One region of the Nocardia sp. NPDC050710 genome, then DNA from elsewhere that is predicted to be linked to it. Evidence: riboswitches for the same ligand, from Rfam matches in the RefSeq annotation. Region 1 holds a riboswitch; each other region holds the start of a gene.
What was found. Region 1 has a riboswitch for S-adenosylmethionine ahead of AB0H61_RS30540 (aminotransferase class V-fold PLP-dependent enzyme). Riboswitches for the same ligand answer to the same signal wherever they lie in the genome.
Positions count from the first base shown of each region.

Region 2: linked by a shared signal. The riboswitch ahead of AB0H61_RS07320 (bifunctional o-acetylhomoserine/o-acetylserine sulfhydrylase) and the one ahead of AB0H61_RS30540 (aminotransferase class V-fold PLP-dependent enzyme) in region 1 are both predicted to bind S-adenosylmethionine.
Region 3: linked by a shared signal. The riboswitch ahead of AB0H61_RS19500 (rhodanese-like domain-containing protein) and the one ahead of AB0H61_RS30540 (aminotransferase class V-fold PLP-dependent enzyme) in region 1 are both predicted to bind S-adenosylmethionine.

Region 1 covers NZ_JBFAHV010000023.1:49,176-56,876, reverse strand. Annotated here, with positions in the region: gene AB0H61_RS30555 (2-oxo-4-hydroxy-4-carboxy-5-ureidoimidazoline decarboxylase) at 1-225, shown strand, start outside; gene AB0H61_RS30550 (YbaK/EbsC family protein) at 275-751, shown strand; gene AB0H61_RS30545 (flavin reductase family protein) at 874-1,425, shown strand; gene AB0H61_RS30540 (aminotransferase class V-fold PLP-dependent enzyme) at 1,511-2,866, opposite strand; SAM riboswitch class IV at 2,915-3,028, opposite strand; gene AB0H61_RS30535 (LysE family translocator) at 3,158-3,802, shown strand; gene AB0H61_RS30530 (Pls/PosA family non-ribosomal peptide synthetase) at 4,321-7,701, shown strand, end outside.
Region 2 covers NZ_JBFAHV010000002.1:349,411-357,111, reverse strand. Annotated here, with positions in the region: gene AB0H61_RS07335 (NADP-dependent isocitrate dehydrogenase) at 1-915, opposite strand, end outside; gene AB0H61_RS07330 (MFS transporter) at 1,253-2,746, opposite strand; gene AB0H61_RS07325 (helix-turn-helix domain-containing protein) at 2,895-3,623, shown strand; SAM riboswitch class IV at 3,676-3,786, shown strand; gene AB0H61_RS07320 (bifunctional o-acetylhomoserine/o-acetylserine sulfhydrylase) at 3,876-5,204, shown strand; gene AB0H61_RS07315 (homoserine O-acetyltransferase) at 5,201-6,355, shown strand; gene AB0H61_RS07310 (TetR/AcrR family transcriptional regulator) at 6,386-7,036, opposite strand; gene AB0H61_RS07305 (oxygenase MpaB family protein) at 7,225-7,701, shown strand, end outside.
Region 3 covers NZ_JBFAHV010000010.1:132,954-140,654, reverse strand. Annotated here, with positions in the region: gene AB0H61_RS19510 (FAD-dependent oxidoreductase) at 1-1,270, opposite strand, end outside; gene AB0H61_RS19505 (hypothetical protein) at 1,654-2,112, shown strand; SAM riboswitch class IV at 2,177-2,292, shown strand; gene AB0H61_RS19500 (rhodanese-like domain-containing protein) at 2,308-2,724, shown strand; gene AB0H61_RS19495 (O-succinylhomoserine sulfhydrylase) at 2,721-3,935, shown strand; gene fgd (glucose-6-phosphate dehydrogenase (coenzyme-F420)) at 4,042-5,052, opposite strand; gene AB0H61_RS19485 (HAD-IIA family hydrolase) at 5,295-6,092, shown strand; gene AB0H61_RS19480 (MarR family transcriptional regulator) at 6,144-6,599, opposite strand; gene AB0H61_RS19475 (type 1 glutamine amidotransferase family protein) at 6,678-7,307, opposite strand; gene AB0H61_RS19470 (RpiB/LacA/LacB family sugar-phosphate isomerase) at 7,419-7,701, opposite strand, start outside.

The sequences.
Region 1 (7,701 bases):
TGGGCCGCCAAGATCGCCGACGCCCGACCCTTCGCCGACCGAGACGCACTACTGGCCGAGGCCGATATCGAGCTGCTGGCCCTCTCCCCGGCGGACCTGGATCGGGCGTTCGAGGCGGTTGCGCCGGAACAGGTCTCGAAGCCCGATGTGACCGAATTGGCGCGGATCACCCGGGCGCGCATCGACGAGATGCTCGGGCCCAGTGAGGGCTATCCCGAGTACTGACCGATCGACTCACCCGGCGCACCACCCGCGATCGCTCTACCCTGGTCCCATGCGCAGGTCATCGTTACCTCCAGTCGCATGCCGGGTCGCGGACACCTTGATCGCGCGCGGCCATCACGGCGTCATCGTCAGCCAGCCCGCCCCGACACCCACCGCGGCCGATGCCGCGCGGGCGCTCGGCGTCGACCTGGGTGCCATCACCAAATCGCTGGTCTTCCTGCTGGACGAGGATCCGGTGCTGCTGCTGGTATCCGGCGCCCACCAGGTCGATCTGCGCCACACCGGCGAACGGCTGGAGGGCACGCTCACCCGGGCCCCGGCCGAGATGGTGCGCCAGGTCACCGGACAGCCGATCGGCGGCATCGCCCCGGTCGGTCATCCCACCAATCTGCCCACCTGGGTCGATAACGCGCTGTCCAGGCACCAAGAGGTATGGGCGGCCGGTGGACACCCGAATACGGTGTTCCGCACCTCTTTTCGGGAGTTGGTCCGCATCACCGCGGGCCTGCCGATCGACGTCGACTGAATTCCGCTGTACCGGGACGTGGCGGTGCGGACATTCAGGTGGTGCGCCACGTGACGTATCGAACATCAACCGAACAACAGCGCACCGACCCACCGCCCACGATCCCGGCGTACTTTCGTCATGTGACCGAAGCACCGCGGCCCGACACCGGCCTGGAGATCCCCGACGATCTGAGCGGTATCACCGCCGAGCAGTACCGCGCGTCGATGCGCCACTACCCGGCGGGGGTTACCGTGGTCACCCTGTCCTCCCCGAACGGCCCGGTCGGATTCACCGCGACCTCGTTCGCGTCGCTGTCGCTGGAACCTCCCCTGGTCTCGTTCAATATCGCGAACACCTCCTCCAGCCTGGCGGCCATGCTGCGCGCGGACTCCGTGGTGATCCACTTCCTCGGCGAACACCAGCACCACCTGGCCCAGCGCTTCTCCCGTTCCGCCGAGGAACGCTTCACCGACCGCTCACTGTGGACCACCCTGGACACCGGCGAACCGGTCCTGCACGGCACGCCGATCTGGGTCCGCGCCACCGTGCAACAACTCATCCCCATCGGCGACCACACCTTCGCCGTCGGCCTGGTCACCCGGGTACACGACAACACCGACGAAAAACCGGCCGCCGCCCCCCTCCTCTACTACAACGGCCGATACCACCGCCCCACCTCACTCGACCAGTGAGATCTATCCTCCGTCGAGCTCTTCGAAGGCAACGTCCAGCGGAAATGGACCACTCAGCCTGAGCGCGTCCTGGTGCCGAGGCGGCTCAGCTGATCAGGCAGGGGGCGGCGCCTGTGCCGTCGTCGACGCCGGTGAAGGGGCGGGTTTCGGGGGTGGGGTTCCAGAGGCCGCCGGTTTCGGCGTAGTTCCAGGTCGCACCGCGCTGGACGAGGGTTGCGATGGCTTCCACCAGACGGTCCACATCGGCCGCGGAGGTGCCGAGGCCGATGCTGGTGCGCAGCGCGCCATCGAGACCGAGGCGGGCGAGCAGGGGGTGGGCGCAGAAGCGGCCGTCGCGGACACCGATGCCGTGCTCGGCGGAGAGGTAGGCGGCGACGTGGCCGGGGGCGAAGCCGTCCAGGGTGAAGGCGACGATACCGACGGTGTCGGGGCTGTCGGACCAGATGCGCAGCAGTTCGACGCCGGAAATGGCGCTCAGGCCGGCTCGGAGCCGATCGGCGAGCTGTCTTTCGTGGCCGATGAGGGTTTCCGGATCGATTTCACAGAGCGCGTCACAGGCGGCCGCCAGCGCGGCCGCGCCGAGCACGTTCGGGGATCCGGCCTCGTGCCGTTGCGGCGCGGGCGCCCATGCGGCGGTGTCGGTACCGACCTCGCGGACCGCGCCGCCACCCGCCAGATAGGGCTCGGCGGCGTCGAGCCAATCGCGACGGCCGACGAGCACCCCCGCACCGAATGGCGCGTACAGCTTGTGCCCGGAAAAGGCCAGGTAGTCGATTCCCGTATCGCGCAGGCTGATCCGCCGATGCGGGGCGAGCTGGGCGGCGTCGACGAGGATGCGGGCACCGCACTGATGCGCGATGAGGGCCAACCGTTCCAGCGGCAGCACCTCACCGGTGACATTGGAGGCGCCCGTGACCGCCAGCAGCGCGGCGGGCTTACTGCACAGTTCGGCGACGAGCAGCCGGATGGTCTCTTCGATGGTGTCGGCGGCGCGCACCACCCGGCGGCCGCGCCGGGTCCACGGCAGGAAGTTGGCGTGATGCTCGGTGTCGAGGACCACGGTGTCGCCGGGGACGCAGGCGGCGAGCAGATTCAGCGAGTCGGTGGTGTTCCTGGTGAAGACCACCACCTGGTCGTCGTCGGCGTCCAGAAACCGCCGCACCGAACCGCGTGCGGCCTCGTAGCACTCGGTGGAGATCCGGGAGGCGTAGCCCGCGCCCCGGTGCACGCTGGCGTAGAACGGCAGCAGCTGCTGCACCCGGTCGGTGACCCGGGCCAGCGCGGGCGCACTCGCGGCGTAGTCGAAGTTGGCATAGGTGGTGGTCCCGCCCTGCACCAGCGGCACCTGGAGGTCGTCACCGGAAACCCGCGCGAGGGCGGCACAGCTCACCGACTCCGTCGGCCGAAGTTCCCGTGCGGTCCGGTCCACAACAGCAGTCATCACGTAAATCCCGTCGGCTAATGGGACCCGCAATCAGGAGATTCGTCGAGTCCGCGCTTGCCGCACCCGGTCGGGTGTCGGCCCGGTCGTCACCCGGAGCACCCCACCGCGGAGGAGGGTTGCCGACCAGCTAGCCGGGGCTTGACGCTGGTACTCATGACCTGTCCCGAGATTGGCAGACGAACCGCCGCCCTGTCAACCGCCTTTCGACGCGGGCCCGCGACAGCGGCGCTTATCGCGGGTAAGCGATAGTCGTTTGCGCATTCACCCGATCTGCGATGCGATCGATGGGTGACGCTTTCCCTGCTGCTCGGCTTCATCGGACTGTGCGTCCTGCTTTCGGTGACGCCCGGACCGGATTCGTTTCTGGTGCTGCGCTTTTCGATCCAGGACGCGCGCCCCGGCATCGCCGCCGCGATCGGTTCGGCGCTCGGCGGGATCGTCTGGGCGGTGGTGGTGGCGGCCGGTGTCGCGACACTACTCGAGCAGTCGGCGACGGCATACCGGGCACTGAAGGTGATCGGCGGAATCTACCTGGTGTATTTGGGAATTCGCGCTCTCGCGGATCATCGTAAGCAGCGCAGGGCCGCCGTGGTCGGTACCGAGCCGGAGTCCGCGCACACACGGCAGGGGTGCACCGTGTCGATCCGTTCGGCCTTCACCGCCGGGGTGATCTCGTGCATGTTCAATCCGAAGGTCGGGCTGTTCTATCTCGCCGTGCTGCCCCAATTCCTCACCGACGTCACGTTCGTCAACACCCTCGCACTCGGCGCCATCGAATGCTGTATCGCCGCAGTCGAAATGATCCTGCTCGCGCTGTTGGCCTCGCGCGCGGTCGCCTTGTTGCGACGCCCCGCCGTGCGGGACCGGCTGGAGCGGATCTCGGCGGGCGTCCTCGCCGTACTCGGCGTCGGGACCGCCGCCTCGGCCGCCTGATCCGACGCGGGCCGCGCCTGCCCGCAGTCCGCGCACAACCGCCCGACCTGCCGAACATCCGGCGAACTCGTGGCCCGATATCGAACGCATGGAATGGCGATCGGGGACAACCGATCCCGAGCCGGATGCGCGAGCATGAGACCACTCGGGATCGGGCCGATCGCGAAGCGCGGCGACATCGTGATACCGACCACACTCGTCACCCGATCCAACTCCGGCAACCTGGCCGATCAGGACCTGCCCGGTGGGCGTCAGCAAACCGACAGCAAGGTCCCACTTCGGGTGCGAGACATTCAGCCGACCGCTATTCGGGCGAGCGCACCGCCCCGAACGCGAGCCGAGCAGCCGTTCCGCGACCAATCGAGACGGACCGACCACCCGGTTCGATAAACGCCGCTCCCCTGATACCGCGGGTACCGTAGACACTTGGTCACCGTGGCGTTTGCCCATTGGTAACCCTCTTGTGAAACAACGAACGCGAAGAGCTAGGCAGGTCTATGAGAGGTGGGCAGGACGTCATGCTGCAGCCGCAGGTCGACGCCGCTGCGGGCGAGAGCCCGGAGTCGGAACAGTCGCGACCCGATCCGCTACTGCGCGCCACCCTCACCCCACCCGTGCGGACCCTGGTCGACATCCTCGCCGCCACCGCCCTGACCCACCCCGACGCACCCGCCATCGATGACGGCGACGCGGTGCTCAGCTACACCGAGTTGCTGGCCGAGATCGACGCGGACGTGGCCCGCCTGGCCGCCGCCGGGGTGCGCGCGGGCGACCGGGTCGGCGTCCGGATGCCGTCCGGCACCAGGGAGCTCTACGTCACCATCCTCGCCGTGCTGCACGCGGGCGCCGCCTACGTCCCGGTCGACGCCGACGATCCGGACGAGCGCGCCCGGCTGGTCTTCGGCGAGGCGCGGGTGACCGCGATCGTCACCGCGGATGGCATCGAAACAACTTCTGCCGCAACTGAATCGAACGGCGACACCACCGGCGCCCCGGAACCGGACGACGACGCGTGGATCATCTTCACCTCCGGATCCACCGGAACACCGAAAGGTGTTGCGGTCACACATCGCAACGCGGCCGCCTTTGTCGACGCGGAGGCCCGGCTCTTCCTCCAGGACGCCCCCATCGGCCCCGGCGACCGCGTGCTGGCGGGCCTCTCGGTCGCCTTCGACGCCTCCTGCGAGGAGATGTGGCTGGCCTGGCGGCACGGCGCCTGCCTGGTACCGGCGCCGCGCGCGCTGGTGCGCACCGGCGCCGATCTGGGGCCCTGGCTGGTGCGCCGGGAGATCAGCATTGTCTCCACCGTCCCGACCCTGGCCGCCACCTGGCCGGCCGAGGCACTGGACCCGGTCCGGCTGCTGATCTTCGGCGGCGAGGCGGTGCCGCCGGAACTGGCCGAACGCCTTGCGGGTAACCCCGCGGCGGCGGCGCGAGCGACGGGCCCGGAGGCGGTAGCGGAGCGTAACCACGCAGGGCACCGCGAGGGCCGCCAATCGAACACGGCGCGAGCGACGGGCCCGGAGGCGGTAGCGGTTCGCGAGGTGTGGAACACCTACGGCCCCACCGAGGCCACCGTTGTCGCCTGCGCCGCGCTGCTGAACGGGCAATGGCCGGTGCGGATCGGCCTGCCGCTGGACGGCTGGGATCTGACCGTCGTCGACGCCGCCGGAAATCCGGTGGCCGAGGGCGAATCCGGGGAACTCGTCATCGGCGGCGTCGGCCTGGCCCGGTATCTCGATCCGGCCAAGGACGCCGAGAAGTACGCGCCGCTGCCCTCGGTCGGCTGGGAGCGCGCCTATCGCAGCGGCGATCTGGTCCGCAACGACCGTGCCGGTCTGGTCTTCCTCGGACGCGCCGACGACCAGATCAAGCTCGGCGGCCGTCGCATCGAGCTCGGCGAGATCGATAACGCGCTCCAGCATCTGCCCGGTGTGACCGGCGCCGCCGCGGCGATCCGAAGCACCAAGGCGGGCAACAAGATCCTGGTCGGGTATCTCACCGGACCGGATGCCGATTTCGATACCAAGGCCGCCAGAGCCCAACTGGCCGAACAACTTCCGGCGCCTCTGGTCCCGCGCCTCGCTGTTGTCGCCGAATTGCCGACCCGCACCTCGGGCAAGGTCGACCGGGACGCGCTGCCCTGGCCGCTGCCCAAACAGAAGGACGCCGACGCCGACGCCGGACTCACCCCGACCGCGCAGTGGGTCGCCGGACTCTGGGATTCGATCCTCGGCGCCGAGGTCACCAGCCCGGATACCGATTTCTTCGATGTGGGCGGTGGCTCGCTGGCCGCCGCGCAGCTGGTCGCCGCGCTGCGCGAACGGTATCCGCGCGTCGCGGTCGCCGACCTCTACGACCATCCCCGGCTCGGCGCCCTCGCCGAATACCTCGACGAGAGCGCGCCCGCGGCCGCGGTCACGGAACGCACCGTGCGCCCGACCCCGCTGCCCGCCCAGATCTTCCAGGTGCTGGCCACCGTCCCGCTGACCACCCTCACCGGACTGCAATGGCTCACCTGGCTGGCCATCGTCGGCAATATCGCGGCGTGGTCCGGCTCACTGCCGTGGCTGCCACAGCTGTCCTGGTGGTGGGCGCTGGTCGCCTTCCTACTCTTCATCTCCCCACCCGGTCGGATGGCGCTGTGCGTCGCGGGCGCCCGCGCGCTGCTGCGCGGTGTCGAGCCCGGCACCTATCCGCGTGGCGGCGCGGTACACCTGCGCCTCTGGGCCGCGGTGCGGCTATCCGAGGCCAGCGGCGCCGAAAACCTTTCCGGCGCGCCGTGGATGGTGCCCTTCGCCCGAGCGCTCGGCGCCACCATCGGCAAGGGTGTCGACCTGCACACGCTGCCACCGGTGACCGGCATGCTGGAACTCGGCGACGGGTGCAGCGTGGAGCCCGAGGTCGATCTGTCCGGCTATTGGATCGACGGCGATCTGGTGCACATCGGCCCGATCGCCGTCGGACCGGGCGCGGTGATCGGCTCACGCTCGATCCTGCTGCCCGGCACCAAGATCGGTAAGAATGCCGAGATCGCCCCCGGCTCCGCGGTATCCGGCAAGGTCAAGGCCGATCAGGAGTGGGCCGGGTCGCCCGCCGTCAAGGTCGGCAAGGCCCAGCACCGCTGGCCCGATCACACCCCCGCGCGTGCCGCGCACTGGGTCGTCATCTTCGGTATCACCTCCATGGTGCTGGCGTCTGTACCGATCCTCGGTCTCGCGACCGGCGGCGCGTTCATCGCCTGGTGGATCCGCGATACCGCGACCCTGACCGCCGGACTCGGCCGCGCCTTCGCGATCCTGCCGATCGCCACCCTGGTCAGCCTCGGCGTCTACGCCGCGGTGACCATCGTCGCGGTGCGGCTGTTCAGCATCGGATTGCGGGAGGGCTACCACCCGGTGCGCAGCCGGATCGGCTGGCAGGCGTGGGCCACCGAACGGCTGCTGGATTCGGCGCGCACCTTCCTGTTCCCGCTCTACGCCAGCCTGCTCACGCCGATCTGGCTGCGGCTGCTCGGCGCCAAGGTCGGTAAGCGGGTCGAAGCCTCGACCGTGCTGCTGCTGCCCAAGTTCACCACCGTCGCCGACGGCGCTTTCCTGGCCGACGACACCATGATCGCCGGCTACGAGCTCGGCGGCGGCTGGCTGCGTATCGGCGAGGCCAAGGTCGGCAAGCGCGCCTTCCTCGGCAATTCCGGTATGACCGCACCCGGGCGCCGGGTTCCGAAGAACGGCCTGGTCGCCGTGCTCTCGGCGGCGCCGTCCAAGGCCAAGGCCGGTTCGTCCTGGCTCGGCAGCCCACCGGTGCGGCTGCGCCGCGCGTCCGAGAGCGGCGATACCGGGCGCACCTTCGATCCGCCGCCGCGACTGCGCGTCGCCCGGGCCATCGTGGAAACGTGC
Region 2 (7,701 bases), on a different contig from region 1:
GGCCTCGCAGGTACGGCCGTCCGGGGTCAGCAGCACGGAGGTCATCAGGCCCAGCGAGCCGAAGCCCTGCGCCACGGTGTCGGACTGAACGTCGCCGTCGTAGTTCTTGCAGGCCCAGACGTAGCCGCCCTCCCACTTCATGGAGGAGGCGACCATATCGTCGATCAGCCGGTGCTCGTAGGTGAGGCCCGCGGCGTCGAACTGGGTCTTGAACTCGGCGTCGAAGACTTCCTGGAAGGTGTCCTTGAACATGCCGTCGTAGGCCTTCAGGATGGTGTTCTTCGTCGACATGTACACCGGGTAGTTCTGGGCGAGGCCGTAGTTGAACGACGCGCGCGCGAAATCCTCGATGGACTTGCGGAAGTTGTACATGCCCATCACGACGCCGCCGTCCTCGGGCATCTTCACGACCTCGTGGACGATCGGCTCGCTGCCGTCCTCCGGGGTGAAGGTGAGGGTGACGGTGCCGCCCTGGAACACCTTGAAGTCGGTGGCGCGGTACTGGTCACCGAACGCGTGGCGGCCGATGATGATCGGCTTGGTCCAACCGGGGACCAGACGCGGCACATTCGAGATGATGATCGGCGCACGGAAAATGGTGCCGCCGAGAATGTTGCGGATGGTGCCGTTGGGCGAGCGCCACATCTTCTTCAGGCCGAATTCCTCGACCCGGGCCTCATCCGGGGTGATGGTGGCGCATTTGACACCGACGCCGTGCTGTTTGATTGCGTTCGCCGCGTCGATGGTGACCTGGTCGTCTGTTTTGTCCCGGCACTCGATCCCGAGGTCGTAGTACTCGAGGTTCACGTCGAGATACGGGTGGATCAGCTTGTCCTTGATGAACTGCCAGATGATCCGGGTCATCTCGTCGCCGTCGAGTTCTACGACGGTGCCTTCAACCTTGATCTTGGACATGGATCTTCGTGTCCTCCTAGGATGGTGCCCTTATTGCACGGCCAGGCGAACACGCTTGTGAGCGGACCCCAGCTGTTCCAACAGACAACGTATATGTCCCGCGTTGTCGGCGGGACGTGTGGTGCAAACAAGACAAGCGTACTGCTGGTCGAGATCTCACCGCGGGGGGAGGGGCCCCTGTGCGAAAACCTCGCAGCGTACCCGCGCCGACGCGGAAGTTGTTACCCACAAGTAGGGCTCGAGTGATCCCGGACACTCGCGCGAGGGCGCCGCACCCGGATCCCGGTCCGCGCGCCACACCCGAACGGATGCGGCGCGCGGACCCCGTGTCCCGGACTCAGACCGCCAGCGGAACCCTGGCGCCCTCTTCGGATCCCTCGATCAGATTCGCCGGCTTGTCCCGGATCATCAGCGCGATGACCGGAATGGCGGCCAGGAAGAAGCCCGCGCCGACGTAGAAGGCCACATCGTAGCTATGGATGGCGGCCTTGGCCGCGAGGTTGTCGACGGTCGGGTTGTTCAGCACGTAATCCTTGGCGACCTGCACCGAAATGGTGGTCAACAGGGCGGTGCCGACCGCGCCGCCGACCTGCTGGGCCGCATTCAGCAGCGCACTGGCCACACCGGAGTCCTCCTCCTCGACCTGGTGCAATGCCACGGCCTGCATGCCGACGAACAGCGGGCCCATGCCGAGCGCGATCAGCACCTGGGCGGGCAGCACGCTGACGGCGTAGCTGTCGCCGTAGCTGAGCTGAGCCAGCCAGACCAGGCCGAGTACGCCGAGCGCGGCGCCCGCCACCATCAGCGGGCGCGGGCCGAGCTTGGGCAGCAGCGCGCTGGTGACACCAGCGGAGATCGCGATACCCGCCGGGAAGGGCAGGAAGGCGACGCCCGCCTTCAGTGGCGTGTAGCCCAGCGTGTTCTGGAAGTAGAAGCTGAGGAACAAGAACATGGCGAACATCGCGATCGGGATCAGCAGTGCCGCGAGCAGCGCGCCACCCCGATTGATCTCACCCGGAATGCGCAGCGGCAACAACGGATTCGTCGAGCGCTGCTCGATGACGACGAATACGGCGAGCAGCGCGACACCGGCGGCGAGCAGCCCGAGGGTGCTGCCGGAGGTCCAGCCGTGCTCGGCGGCGCGGCTGAAGCCGTACACGATGGAGACCAAGCCGAGGGTCACGGTGACCGCGCCGGGTACGTCGTAGCCGCCGGTGCGTGGGGCGGGCACATCCCTGATCACGAAGGCCAGTGCGCCGACCAGCGCGAGGATCGCGATCGGGGTGTTCACCAGCAGTGTCCAGCGCCACGAGGCGTATTCGGTGAGCGCACCGCCCGCGATCAGGCCGATCGCGGCGCCACCGGCCGAGATGCCCGCGAAGACGGAGAAGGCCGTGGCCCGTTCACGCGCCTCGGTGAAGGTGACCGAGAGCAGCGACAGCGCGGCGGGTGCGAGCAGTGCGGCGAAGGCGCCCTGCAGGCCGCGGCCCGCGAACAGCTGGGCCCCGTTCTGCGCGAGACCGGCCAGCGCGGAGGCCGCGGCGAAGCCGATCAGGCCGATCATGAAGATGCGGCGACGGCCCAGGTAGTCCGCCATGCGGCCGCCGAGGAGCAGCAATCCGCCGAAGATCAGCGTGTAGGCGGTGAGCACCCATTGCGTATTGCCCTCGCTGATAGCGAGATCACGTTGTGCGAAGGGCAGCGCGATGGTCACGATGGTGGCATCCAGAACCACCATGAGCTGGGCCGACGCGATTACGGCCAGGGCCAGCCAGCGGGACGAGCCGCCCGGTTTCTCCAGTGCGTCGACCGCTACAGCGGTGTCGGTCATATCGGTCTCCTCATTCGAAGTACTGGGCTTTCGGATCAAGTGGGCCAATCCTGTCACTCTCAGACAATTGGCGTCAAGAGAAAAATGTCGCACTCAGACATTTGTCGGTTAGGGACATGAAAACAGCAGGTTGCGATAGAGTGTGAAGATGCTCGACTCATCGACGCCGATCGACGCGGAAGCCGGAGCCGACACCCTCGTGACCTGCCCGGCCACTGGCGGGCGCGCCGACCAGCCCACGGGCCTGCGCGAGCGCAAGAAGCAGCAGACCCGCGCGCGGATCATCGAGGTGGCGCTGGACCTGTGCGATACACAGGGCTTCGAGGCGACGACCGTCGAGCAGATCGCCAATACCGCCGACGTCTCGCCACGCACGGTGAACCGATACTTCGAGACCAAAGAAGACATCGTCCTCGGGCCGACCGAGGACTTCGGCAGGGCGGTCGCCGAGGCGCTGCGGGAGCAGTCCGGCGTCGAAAACGATCTGCACGCGCTGTGCAATGCCTTCCTTTACATGATCGACCTGGCCGCCAGCGGCCACGACACCATCTCGTTCCATCAGTTCCAGCAGATGCAGCGGATCGTCCGCAGCAGCCCGGCGGTCAACGCCCGCGCCCTCGAATACGGCGAGTCCAAGACCGCCGCGATCAGCTCCGCCCTCGCCGAACGCACCGGCAACACACCCGATGCCCTCCCGGTCCGGCTGGTGGTAGCGACCTGGCAGATGCTGTGTCATGTCGCGATGGCGGACTCGGAGGAAGTGATCGTCAACAGCGACCCCCGGACCGCGGCGCGCGCCGCACGCACGGCGGTACTCACCGCGTTCACCGAGCTCCGCCGCATCTGCGACACACCGCTGCGCACCGAGTCCACGTGACATTGCCAACGAAATTTCGGGCGTCGGCCTAGCTCCAGCTACCATGTCGTCAGGTCATGAGTGCCAGCGCCAAGCCCCGGCTCGCTGGTCGGCAACCCTCCAGCTGCGGTGGGGTGCTCCGGGTGATGACCGGGCTCTCGAAGGCCGAGAGCAAGCGCGCTGTTCAGGAGGATCCCGAAATGTCTTGTTGTCCGTCGCCCGCATCCAGATAAGACAGTCTGTCCGGCGAACAACCCCCTTTTGGAGCACGACATGAGTGACCCCATCGCGTCCGAGATCGATCCGGCCACCTGGTCTTTCGAGACCAAGCAGGTGCACGCGGGCCAGTCCCCGGATCAGAGCACCGGCGCCAGGGCCCTGCCCATCTACCAGACCACCTCGTACGCGTTCCGCGACACCGATCACGCCGCGGCGCTGTTCGGGCTGGCCGAGCCGGGCAATATCTATACCCGGATCATGAACCCCACCCAGGACGTGGTGGAACAGCGCATCGCCGCCCTGGAAGGCGGTGTGGCGGCGCTGCTGCTGGCCTCCGGGCAGGCCGCGGAAACCTACGCGATCCTCAACCTGGCCGCGGCGGGCGACCACATCGTCTCCAGCCCGCACCTCTACGGCGGCACCTACAACCTCTTCCACTACTCGTTGCCCAAGCTGGGCATCGAGGTCTCCTTCGTCGAGGACCCGGGCGATCCGGAGCAGTGGCGCGCCGCGATCCAGCCGAATACCAAGGCCTTCTACGGCGAGACCATCGCCAATCCGAGCAGCGCCGTCTTCGATATCCGCGGCATCGCCGAGGTCGCGCACGCGGCCGGGCTGCCGCTGATCGTGGACAACACCGTCGCCACCCCGTATCTGATTCAGCCGCTGGCGCACGGCGCCGATATCGTCGTGCACTCGGCGACCAAGTACCTGGGCGGGCACGGCGCCGCGGTCGCGGGCGTGATCGTGGACGGCGGCAGCTTCGACTGGACGGTGCGCGACGCGAACGGCGAATCCCGCTTCCCCGGCTTCACCACCCCGGACCCGAGCTACCACGGCGCCGTCTTCGCCGATCTCGGCGCGCCCGCCTACGCCCTGAAGGCCCGGGTGCAGTTGCTGCGCGATCTGGGCGCCGCGGTCTCGCCGTTCAACGCGTTCCTGATCGCGCAGGGCATCGAGACGCTGAGCCTGCGGCTGGAGCGGCATGTCTCCAACGCCGAGGCGGTGGCCGAGTTCCTCGCGAACCACCCGGATGTCGAGGCGGTCTTCTACGCGGGACTGCCCACGTCGCCATGGTACGAGCGCGCCAAGGAGCTGGCGCCGAAGGGCGCGGGCGCGATCGTCGCGTTCGAACTGCGCGGCGGCGTCGATGCGGGCAAGAAGTTCGTGGACGCGTTAGCCCTGCACAGCCATGTCGCTAACATCGGGGATGTGCGTTCTCTCGTGATCCACCCGGCGTCGACGACGCACTCACAGCTGACACCCGAGGAGCAGGCGGCCTCCGGGGTCACGCCGGGGCTGATCAGGCTGGCCGTCGGCATCGAGGGAATCGACGACATTCTGGCCGATCTGCGGGCCGGTTTCGCGGCGGCGACGACGTGACCGTGAGCACCGAGCGGAGCACCGCCCGCCCAGCGACCGGGGTGGCATTACTGCCACCGCCGGACGGGCGGCTGGGCATGATCGCGATCGGGGATGTGCTGCTGGAGAATGGCGCGGTCGTCCCCGACGCGCACCTCGCGGTGCAGCGCTGGGGCGAGCTCTCCCCCACGTTGGACAATGTGGTGCTGGTCGAGCACGCGCTGACCGGTGACTCGCACGTGGTCGGGGAGCCCGACGACATCCACCCGCTGCCCGGCTGGTGGGACGGCATGGTCGGCCCCGGTGCGCCGGTGGATACCGACGAGTGGTGTGTGATCGCGACCAATGTGCTCGGCGGCTGTAAGGGCAGCACCGGGCCGTCGTCGCTGGCGCCGGACGGCAAGCCGTGGGGCCCGAGGTTCCCGGAGATCTCCATCCGCGATCAGGTGACCGCGGAGATCGCTTTGATGCGGTTGCTCGGCATCGACCGGCTGGCCGCGGTGGTCGGCGGGTCGATGGGCGGTATGCGGGTGCTGGAGTGGATGGTCGGCGCCCCGGAGCGGGTCGCGGCGGCGCTGGTGCTCGCGGTCGGTGCGCGCGCCACCGCCGACCAGATCGGCACCCAGACCACCCAGATCGCCGCTATCCAGTCCGATCCGGACTGGCAGGGCGGCAATTACCACGACACCGACCGTGCCCCCATGGCGGGCATGGGCATCGCGCGGCGCATCGCGCACCTGACCTACCGCACCGAGGCCGAACTGGACCACCGCTTCGAGAACCACGCGCAGGGCGAGGAGGATCCGTGGCGAGGCGGCCGCTACGCGGTCCAGAGCTACCTGGACCACCAGGCCGAAAAGCTTTGCGGCCGTTTCGATCCGGCCACCTACGTGCTACTCACCGAGGCGATGAACCGGCACGATATCGGTCGCGGTCGCGGCGGTGTCGCGGCGGCGCTGGCCGCCACCACGGTGCCGTGCGTGGTGGGCGGCGTGGACTCCGACCGGCTGTACCCGTTGCGCACGCAGCAGGAGCTCGCCGACGGGCTGCCGGGGTGCGAGAGGCTGGAGGTCGTGCACTCCAGGGACGGGCACGACGGGTTCCTGACCGAGGCGGCGGCGGTGTCCAAACTGCTGATCGAAACCATGCGGCTGGCCCGCGAACATCGCTGAGCGACAACCGTTCGACGGCCGCTCGCGTCCCTACCCGGCCGACGGACCGACCAGCAGCTGCACCACGGTGCTGACGAACCCTTCGATGCGTTCGCGCGGGTATTCCCCGGGTTCGTTGATCGCGAGCCTGCCCAGCATTTCGGCGATGGTCAGCAGTGAGTTGGTCAGCAGCGCGGAATCCATTCCGGCCCACCGCGGCTGTACCGCGATACCCATCCGCACCAGCGCCTCGGCCTGATCGAAGATACTGGCGCGCGAATTACCCAGCGCCTCACGGTATTCGCCGGGGGCGCGATCCGGGGCGGCGAGGATGAGCCGCCAGCGGGTCGGATTCTCCAGCGCCACACCGACGAATGCCTCGATCGTCGCCGATGCCGCAACCACCGGGTCGGCGCCCATCAGATCGGTCGGTAGCGTTTCAGCGACCTGTTCCAGCCCCCGCTGCTGCTCCCGATCCAGCAGTGCCGCAACCAATTCGGCGCGAGTCTTGAAGACGGTGTAGAGCACCGGCTTGCCGACACCCGCTTCCTGCGCGACCGCCTCCATGCTCAGCTCGTGCAATTCCACTCGACCCAGCACGGTATAGGCGGCGTCGAGCAGCTGTTCCCGGCGCTCCTGCGGCGGCAGACGCGGCGCATAACGCCGTCGCGGCCGGTCCGGCGGGGTGCGCGATGTGGTCACGGCCGTCTCACCTCCATCGGTCCATCCTGACAGCCGCGGCCGCGGATACCGAATCCGTCCATCGCAAATCCTACGCAGCCGTTGTATTGATCATCACCAATTGCTACGGTTGCGTTGTATTCACCGCCGACGGGTGCCACTGTCGATCGTGCGCCGACCGGCCCCGTACACCTGCACAGGAGCATGTGATGACCTTCGATCCGACCACGCTGCGCCGGGACGACTACGGCTTCTTCGGCCCGGATTCCCCGAGCTGGAAGATCTGGACCGCGCCGTCCGCGGTGATCGGTTTCCAGCGCGCGGTGGTGCTCGAACACTTCGACCCGTTCCTGACCGCCGCGGTGGCGGATTCGCGCGGGATCTACTCCGATCCGCGCGCCCGGCTCGACCACACCTTCTCCTACTTCCTGCTCGCCGCGATCGCCGACGGCCGCACCGCGATCCAGGCCGCCGAGCATCTGATGCGGGTGCACGCCCCGATGACCGGCATCGAACCGATCAGCGGCAGGCGCTACAGCGCGAACAGCCCGGAGACCCAGCTGTGGATCCACATCACCGGCTGGCATTCGGTGCTGAAGGCCTACGAAGTCTTCGGCCCCGGGCCACTCAGCCCGAAGGAGGAGACCCGCTACTGGGCCGAGTGCGCGATCGCGGCCGAGTTGCAG
Region 3 (7,701 bases), on a different contig from region 1:
AGTTCTCGGCGTCGTCCAGCAGGCAGGCCACGGTCTCGTTGGCGTCGCCCTTGGTGTGGCCGATCAGGCCGACCGGGCCGCGCTTGATCCAGCCGGTGACGTATGTGGCGGGCATGTAGCGGGCCGCGCCGTCGGCATTCTCGTCGGCGATGACGCGTCCGGCCTCATTCGGCACGGTGCCCGCCTGATCGTCGAACGGCAGGTTGGTGATGTTCTGCGACAGGTAGCCGACCGCGCGGTACACGGCCTGGATGTCCCAGTCCTTGATCACGCCGGTGCCCTTGACGTTGCCGGTGCCGTCGAGCTGGGTGCGCTCGGTGCGCAGGCCGACGACCTTGCCGTTCTCGTCGCCGACGATTTCGGCGGGCGATTCGAAGAAGTGCAGGTACAGCTTGTGCGGCCGGTTGCCCTGGTCGCGGATCGCCCACTGCTCCAGCGTGTTGGCGACCATATCGACCTGTTTGGAGTGGCGGCGCGCGGCCTCGGAGCCCTCGTCGTAGTCGATGTCCTCGGGGTCGACGATGACCTCGATGGTCGGGGAGTGGTCGAGTTCGCGGAGTTCGAGGGGGGTGAACTTGGCCTGGGCGGGGCCGCGGCGTCCGAAGACGTGGACCTCGATGGCCTTGTTGTCCTTGAGTCCCTTGTAGACGTTCGGCGGGATCTCGGTCGGCAGCAGTTCGTCACCGGTCTTGGCCAGCACGCGGGCCACGTCGAGCGCGACATTGCCGACCCCGAGGACCGCGACCTTCTCCGCGTCCAGCGGCCAGCTGCGCGGCACATCGGGGTGTCCGTCGTACCAGGACACGAAGTCCGCGGCGCCGTAGGAGCCGTCCAGGCCGATGCCGGGGATATCCAGTGCGCGGTCGGCGTTGGCGCCGGTGGAGAAGATCACCGCGTCGTAGAAGCGACGCAGGTCGTCGAGGGTGATATCGGTGCCGTAGTCGATATTGCCGAGCAGGCGCACCTGCTCCTTGTCGAGCACCTTGTGCAGGGCGGTGATGATGCCCTTGATCCGCGGGTGGTCAGGTGCCACGCCGTAGCGGATCAGCCCGAAGGGTGCGGGCATGCGCTCGTACAGGTCGATGCTCACCTCGGCGTCGGACTTCATCAACGCGTCGGCGGCGTAGATACCGGCCGGTCCCGCGCCCACGATCGCAATGCGGAGCGGGCGGGCCGCCGCGGTGTGAGCGTCAGGCCCGGAGGAGGCAGCCTGCGTCACCACGGAGGGGCCGGGAACACCGCTCGTTGATGCTGCACTCTGTTCGGTCATCTCTTACGCGCACCTTATGGTCGAGAATTAATGGCGTCAGTTTTAGCTTAGGCTAAGCTGACGCGCCGCTTGCTTGCACCTCGCGATGCGGACGCTGGTGCTGCTGGCTCGTGGCTACACGGCCCCCAGGTCGCTACGACGGTGAGCTGTCGAATGGCTATGACAGCAGGTCGCATTCTCGCGATTCTATCGGTGGCGCGGCGAGCGACCTATCAGGGTGCCGTGAGCTGGGTGGATGCTATGCCTCCCAGCGGTGATGGCCAGCCCGCTCACATCATTATCGAGGGACCGTCCGGTCCGCGTTATCGCGCGGGCGTGGCGGTCCCGCCGCGCGAGACGGGGGTCGGCGTCGGATAACCACGCCGACCAGGGATCATCGGTATATGACCGAGCAGCGGCCCGACCCCGAGGGCGACGAAGCGATCGTGGTCGACCAGACCGATAAGCGCACCATGGTGCCGTTCATCGCGGCGGCGATTTTCGCCGCGATCGTGCTCGTCGCGATCGTGGCGGGCGGGCTGCTCTCGCCCGCTGAGAAAAATGTCACAGAAGCCGACCGGATCGCGGCGGCCGCGCGCAACTACGCGCAAGCGCGTGCGAACAGCGATCTCATGCCGCCGCCGGGCGCGGCCTGCGCGAGTTTCGACGAGAGCAAGTCGCCGCTGGCGGCTCAGTTCGGCACGGCGGCAACCGGAAAGTCCATCGAGGTCATTGAAATCGAGAATCCGACCGTCAACGGCGATCGGGCGAAGGCGACGGTGACCACCAAGGTCGATGGCCGCGAAGCGACCGCGACCTGGAACTTCACCCGGTCCGGCGATAAGTGGCTGGTCTGCGACTGACCGTCCGCGTGTCGCGAACCGATGTTTGACAGGGTGGCCGTCGCCCAGGCAATCTCAGTCCGTAGGTCATGAGAACCAGCGTCAAGCCCCGGCTGGCTGGTCGGCAACCCTCCTCCGCGGTGGGGTGCTCCGGGTGACGACCTGGCCGCGCACCGAACACAGGTGCGGCAAGTGCGGATTCACAGGAGGTTCGACATGAGTTATGCCGGTGACATCACCCCGCAGCAGGCGTGGGACATATTGCGGGACAACCCGGAAGCCGTATTGGTGGATGTGCGTACCGAGGCGGAATGGCGCTTCGTCGGCGTACCGGATACGAGCTCGATCGAGCGGCCGACCGTGCTGATCGAATGGGTCGACAGCAATGGCGCGCGCAACGCCGAGTTCGCCGATCAGCTGGGCAAGGCGCTCGACGGCCGCGGCCCGGAGGCGCCCGTCGTCTTCCTGTGTCGCTCCGGTCAGCGTTCGGCGCATGCGGCGACCGTCGCCACCCAGCTCGGCATCGCCCCGTCCTACAACGTGCTCGAGGGTTTCGAAGGCGCGCTCGACGCGTTCGGCCATCGCGGTAGTGAAGGGTGGCGTGCCCTCGGACTGCCCTGGCGGCAGTCGTGATCACCGGCGGCGCCTTCGACAAGCCGCTGCCGGAGGGCGTCGGCCCCGCGACCCTCGGTGTCCGCGGCGGTCTGCGGCGCTCCGGTTTCGAGGAGACCTCCGAAGCCCTGTATCTGACTTCCGGTTTCGTCTACGAAAGCGCCGAGGCGGCCGAGGCCGCGTTCACCGGCGAGGTCGAGCACTTCGTCTACTCCCGTTACGGCAACCCGACGGTGGCCATGTTCGAGGAGCGGATACGCCTGCTCGACGGCGCCGAAGCGTGTTTCGCGACCGCGAGCGGTATGTCGGCGGTATTCACCGCGCTCGGCGCACTGCTGGGCGCCGGCGATCGACTTGTGGCCGCGCGCAGCCTCTTCGGCTCCTGCTTCGTGGTGTGCAATGAGATCCTGCCGCGCTGGGGTGTGGAGACCGTCTTCGTCGACGGTGACGATCTGGACCAGTGGGAGCAGGCGCTGTCGGTGCCGACCCAGGCCGTTTTCTTCGAGACACCGGCCAATCCGATGCAGACCCTGGTCGACGTGCGCAAGGTCAGCGAGCTGGCGCACGCGGCGGGCGCGAAAGTGGTGCTGGACAACGTCTTCGCGACCCCGCTGTTGCAAAAGGGCTTCGATCTCGGCGCCGACGTGCTCGTCTACTCGGGCACCAAGCACATCGACGGTCAGGGCCGGGTGCTCGGCGGCGCCATTCTCGGCGCGCGGGACTACATCGACGGTCCGGTGAAAAACCTGATGCGCCATACCGGTCCGGCGCTGAGCCCGTTCAATGCGTGGACGCTGCTCAAGGGTCTGGAGACGATGCCGCTGCGGGTGCGGCACTCCACCGCGTCCGCGCTGAAGATCGCCCGGTTCCTGGAGGGCAACGATTCGGTCGGCTGGGTGCGTTACCCGTACCTGGAATCGCATCCGCAGTACGATCTGGCGACCAGTCAGATGAGCGGCGGCGGCACCGTGGTCACCTTCGAGCTCAACGCTCCCGCCGACGAGGCGAAGAAGCGGGCCTTCGAGGTGCTCAACCGGCTGCGGATCATCGACATCTCCAATAACCTCGGTGACTCCAAAACCCTGATCACCCACCCCGCCACCACAACTCACCGTGCCATGGGCCCGGAGGGGCGCGCCACGATCGGCCTGTCCGACGGTGTCCTCCGGATCTCCGTGGGTCTGGAAGATGTCGAGGATCTGCTCGGCGATCTCGACCACGCCCTGCGCTGAGATGCCGATGGCCGGGTCGCTCGACCCGGCCACGCCTTCCCGAGATGTGCAAAGCCCCCACCCTCGCCCGAAATCGGTTGGCGTGGGGCCTTTTTCGTACCCGGATTCAGCCGAGCGAGCGCAACCGCGGGCCGAGATCGCGCTCGAACAGCTCGAGGAAGCGCCGCTGATCATGGCCGGGGGCATGGAAGACCAGGTGGTTCAGCCCGGCATCCAGATACGGCTTGATCTGAGCGACGGCCTCGTCGGGATCGCTGGCGACGATCCAGCGCTTGGCGATCTGCTCGATGGGCAGCGCGTCGGCGGCGGCCTCCATTTCGATCGGATCGGTAATGCTGTGCTTCTGCTCCGGGGTCAGTGAGAGCGGGGCCCAGAAGCGCGTATTCTCCAGCGCCAGTTCGGGATCGGTGTCATAGGAGATCTTGATCTCGATCATCCGATCGAGATCGTCGACGCTGCGCCCGGCCTTGGCGGCGCCCTCCGCCACCGCGGGCATCAGCTTCTCGGTGTAGAGGTCCATACCCTTGCCCGAGGTGCAGATGAATCCGTCACCCGCGCGGCCGGCGTACCTGGCCACCAGCGGGCCGCCCGCGGCGATGTAGATCGGGATGCCGCCCTTGGGCACGTCGTAGATGGAGGCGCCGACGGTCTTGTAGTACTGGCCCTCGAAATCGGTGCGCTCACCGGTCCACAGGGCGCGCATCAGGTCGACCGCCTCGCGCAGCCGGGCGAAACGCTCCTTGAATTCCGGCCATTCCCCGGTGTATCCGGTGGCGATCTCGTTGAGCGCCTCACCGGTGCCGACGCCGAGCATGATCCGTTCCGGGTACAGACACCCCATGGTCGCGAAGGCCTGCGCGATCACGGCGGGGTTGTAGCGGAAGGTCGGGGTCAGCACCGAGGTGCCGAGTTGGATGCGTTCGGTGCGCTCGCCCACCGCGGCCATCCAGGCCAGCGAGAACGGGGCGTGCCCGCCCTTGTGCCGCCATGGCTGGAAATGGTCGCTCACCGTCGCGCTGTCGAGTCCGTGTTCCTCGGCGAGTACCGCGATGTCGACCAGCTCACGCGGCCCGAATTGTTCCGCCGACGCCTTGTATCCGAGTTTGAGACCACCCATATGTGCGCCACTCCTGTCGCTTCGCTGCCACGCGTCCGGTGCGGGAATTCCGCACGCGGGTTCGGCCGCAGGCGTGCCGCGGACCTGTCCCGCTACAACCGCCGGGAGCGCGCGGGCGTTCCCGCGCCGGCGTCGCATACGGCCGACTTCGACCATAGTCAGCGGGGTCCGGCGGTGTGCGCTGGGTCGCATCGCACGGCACATCGCCCGCCGGGCCCGCCCGGGTAGCCGATAATTGACCGGTGACCGCAGACGACGAGCCGATCCTGTCCTACCTCACCGATATGGACGGAGTGCTGGTGCACGAGGACCACCTGGTTCCGGGCGCCGATCAATTCCTGGCCGAGCTGCGGGCCAAGGAAATCCCATTCCTGGTACTGACCAACAACTCGATCCGCACCCCGCGGGATCTCCAGGCCCGGTTGCGGCATACCGGCCTGGATATCCCGGAGGCGGCGATCTGGACTTCGGCGCTGGCCACCGCGACCTTCCTGAACGACCAGCGCCCGAACGGGACCGCCTACGTGGTCGGCGAATCCGGGCTGACCACAGCGCTGCACGAAATCGGCTATGTCCTCACCGACAGCGACCCCGACTATGTGGTGCTCGGCGAGACCCGCACCTACTCCTTCGAAGCCATCACCACCGCGATCCGGCTGGTGGAGCGCGGCGCCCGCTTCATCGCCACCAATCCGGACGCGACCGGTCCGTCCCGGGAGGGCCTGCTACCCGCGACCGGTTCGGTGGCCGCGCTGATCACCCGCGCGACCGGGCGAGAGCCCTACTACGTCGGTAAGCCGAATCCGCTGATGATGCGTTCGGCGCTGCGCCGCATCGGCGCCCACTCCCAATCCACCGTGATGATCGGTGACCGGATGGATACCGATGTGGTCTCCGGACTGGAGGCGGGTATGCGGACCATCCTGGTCACCACCGGCATCTCCACCCGGGCGTCTGTCGAGCAGTACCCGTACCGGCCGACGCTGGTGCTCGACTCGGTCGCCGATCTGGTCGGGCGGACCACCAAGCCGTTCGACTAGATCGACGCGGCGGACTGCCCTGTTCGACAGGCGGTCTCGCGCGGTTCGGATTCAGTCCGTGTTGCCGGTGAGCGCGTCGAGCGCGGCAGCGAGGTCGGTGAGCGCGGTGACGATCTCCGCCAGGCGATCCGGGCCGAGTTCGGTGGCGAGCCGGTCGGCGAGCACAGCGTGACGCGGGTTGATGCGCGCGATCGCCGCGCGACCGGAGTCGGTCGCCGCGACCAGCTTGGCGCGGCGGTGCGCCGGGTTCGGCCGATACTCGGCCATACCCTTGTCCACGAGCAGATCCGCGATGCGCTGCACACTCTGCCGGGTGATGCCCATCGCGCGGGCGATGCCCGCCACCGGCAGCGGTTCGCGCAGCACCGCGCCGAGCACCTGCCACCAGGCCGCGGTCAGTCCCGCCGGTGCGGCCAATTCCTCCGCGATCGAGAGGAATTGGCCGTTCAGCCGAAATGAGGTGATCGCGGCGCTGCTGAAGAGCTCCTGTTCGGGTGTCTCAGCCATGTCCGTGCCCGGACGAAGTGTGGCCTGTGCCCCGCCCGCTCCGGCCCGATTGCCACGCGCTGTCTCGCGGGTCGCTCGTCATGCGACCGATTGTGCTTGTTCGTACTCGTCGAGCACCGCGTAGGCCGCCGGATCGCTGTGCGCGAAGAGCCGGTACCAGGCGTCGAGGATATGCGGCTCGTAGACGCCGAGCAGGCCGAGCACCTCGCGAGCGAATTCGAACGGCGCCATCCCCGAGGCCGTGACCACGTTGCCGTCGGTCACCGCGGGCTGGTCGATGTACCGGTCCGCACCCGAATATCCGCTGTACAACAGGAATTCCGCGATATTGCTGGTGTGGTTCCTGGTGTCGAGCAGACCCTCCCTGGCCAGTCCGAAGGTCGCGCCGCAGATCCCCGCGACCGGCACCCCCGCATCCAGGAACTCCCGCGCCTTGCGCGCGAAGGGAACCAGTTCCTCGCCCATCCACGTATCGGCGCCCGGCAGGATGAGCATCGCGCTGTCGGCGGGCGTGAGATCGGCCAGCGCCAGATCCGGCACGATCCGCATGCCACCCTTGGTGACGATCGGGTCCTTGGTCAGGCCGACGGTCTTCACCTCGAATGTGCCCGGCGCGACCTGCCACGTCGGATTGTTGATATGTGCGGTGGCCGCCCCGACCTCCCAGTCGGCCAGAGTGTCGTAAACCGCCGTGTGAACTGTCTTCATTGCCATGACAGTATGCTGTCATATTTGACAGCATACTGTCAATAGGTTGAACCGAAGAGATGTCGGCTCAGGTTGTGATTCGGTGTTCTGATCGAAGTCGACGACCTCGCTTCAGTGCTCGCGTTCGATCTTCGCCAGATGCGCGATATTGGCCCGGTCGTCCGCACCCGTACTCGGCTCGCCCGCGAACCAGGCGTCCAGAATCTCGGTCAGCACCGCCCGCGAGGTGGTACGCAGGCTCAGCGCCAGCACATTCGCGTCATTCCACTTGCGTGCCCCGGCAGCGGTGGCGGCATCCCCGCAGAGCGCGGCCCGAATCCCGTGCACCTTATTCGCCGCGATGGAGGCGCCGGTACCGGTCCAGCAGCAGACAATCGCCTGCTCGGCGCGCCCC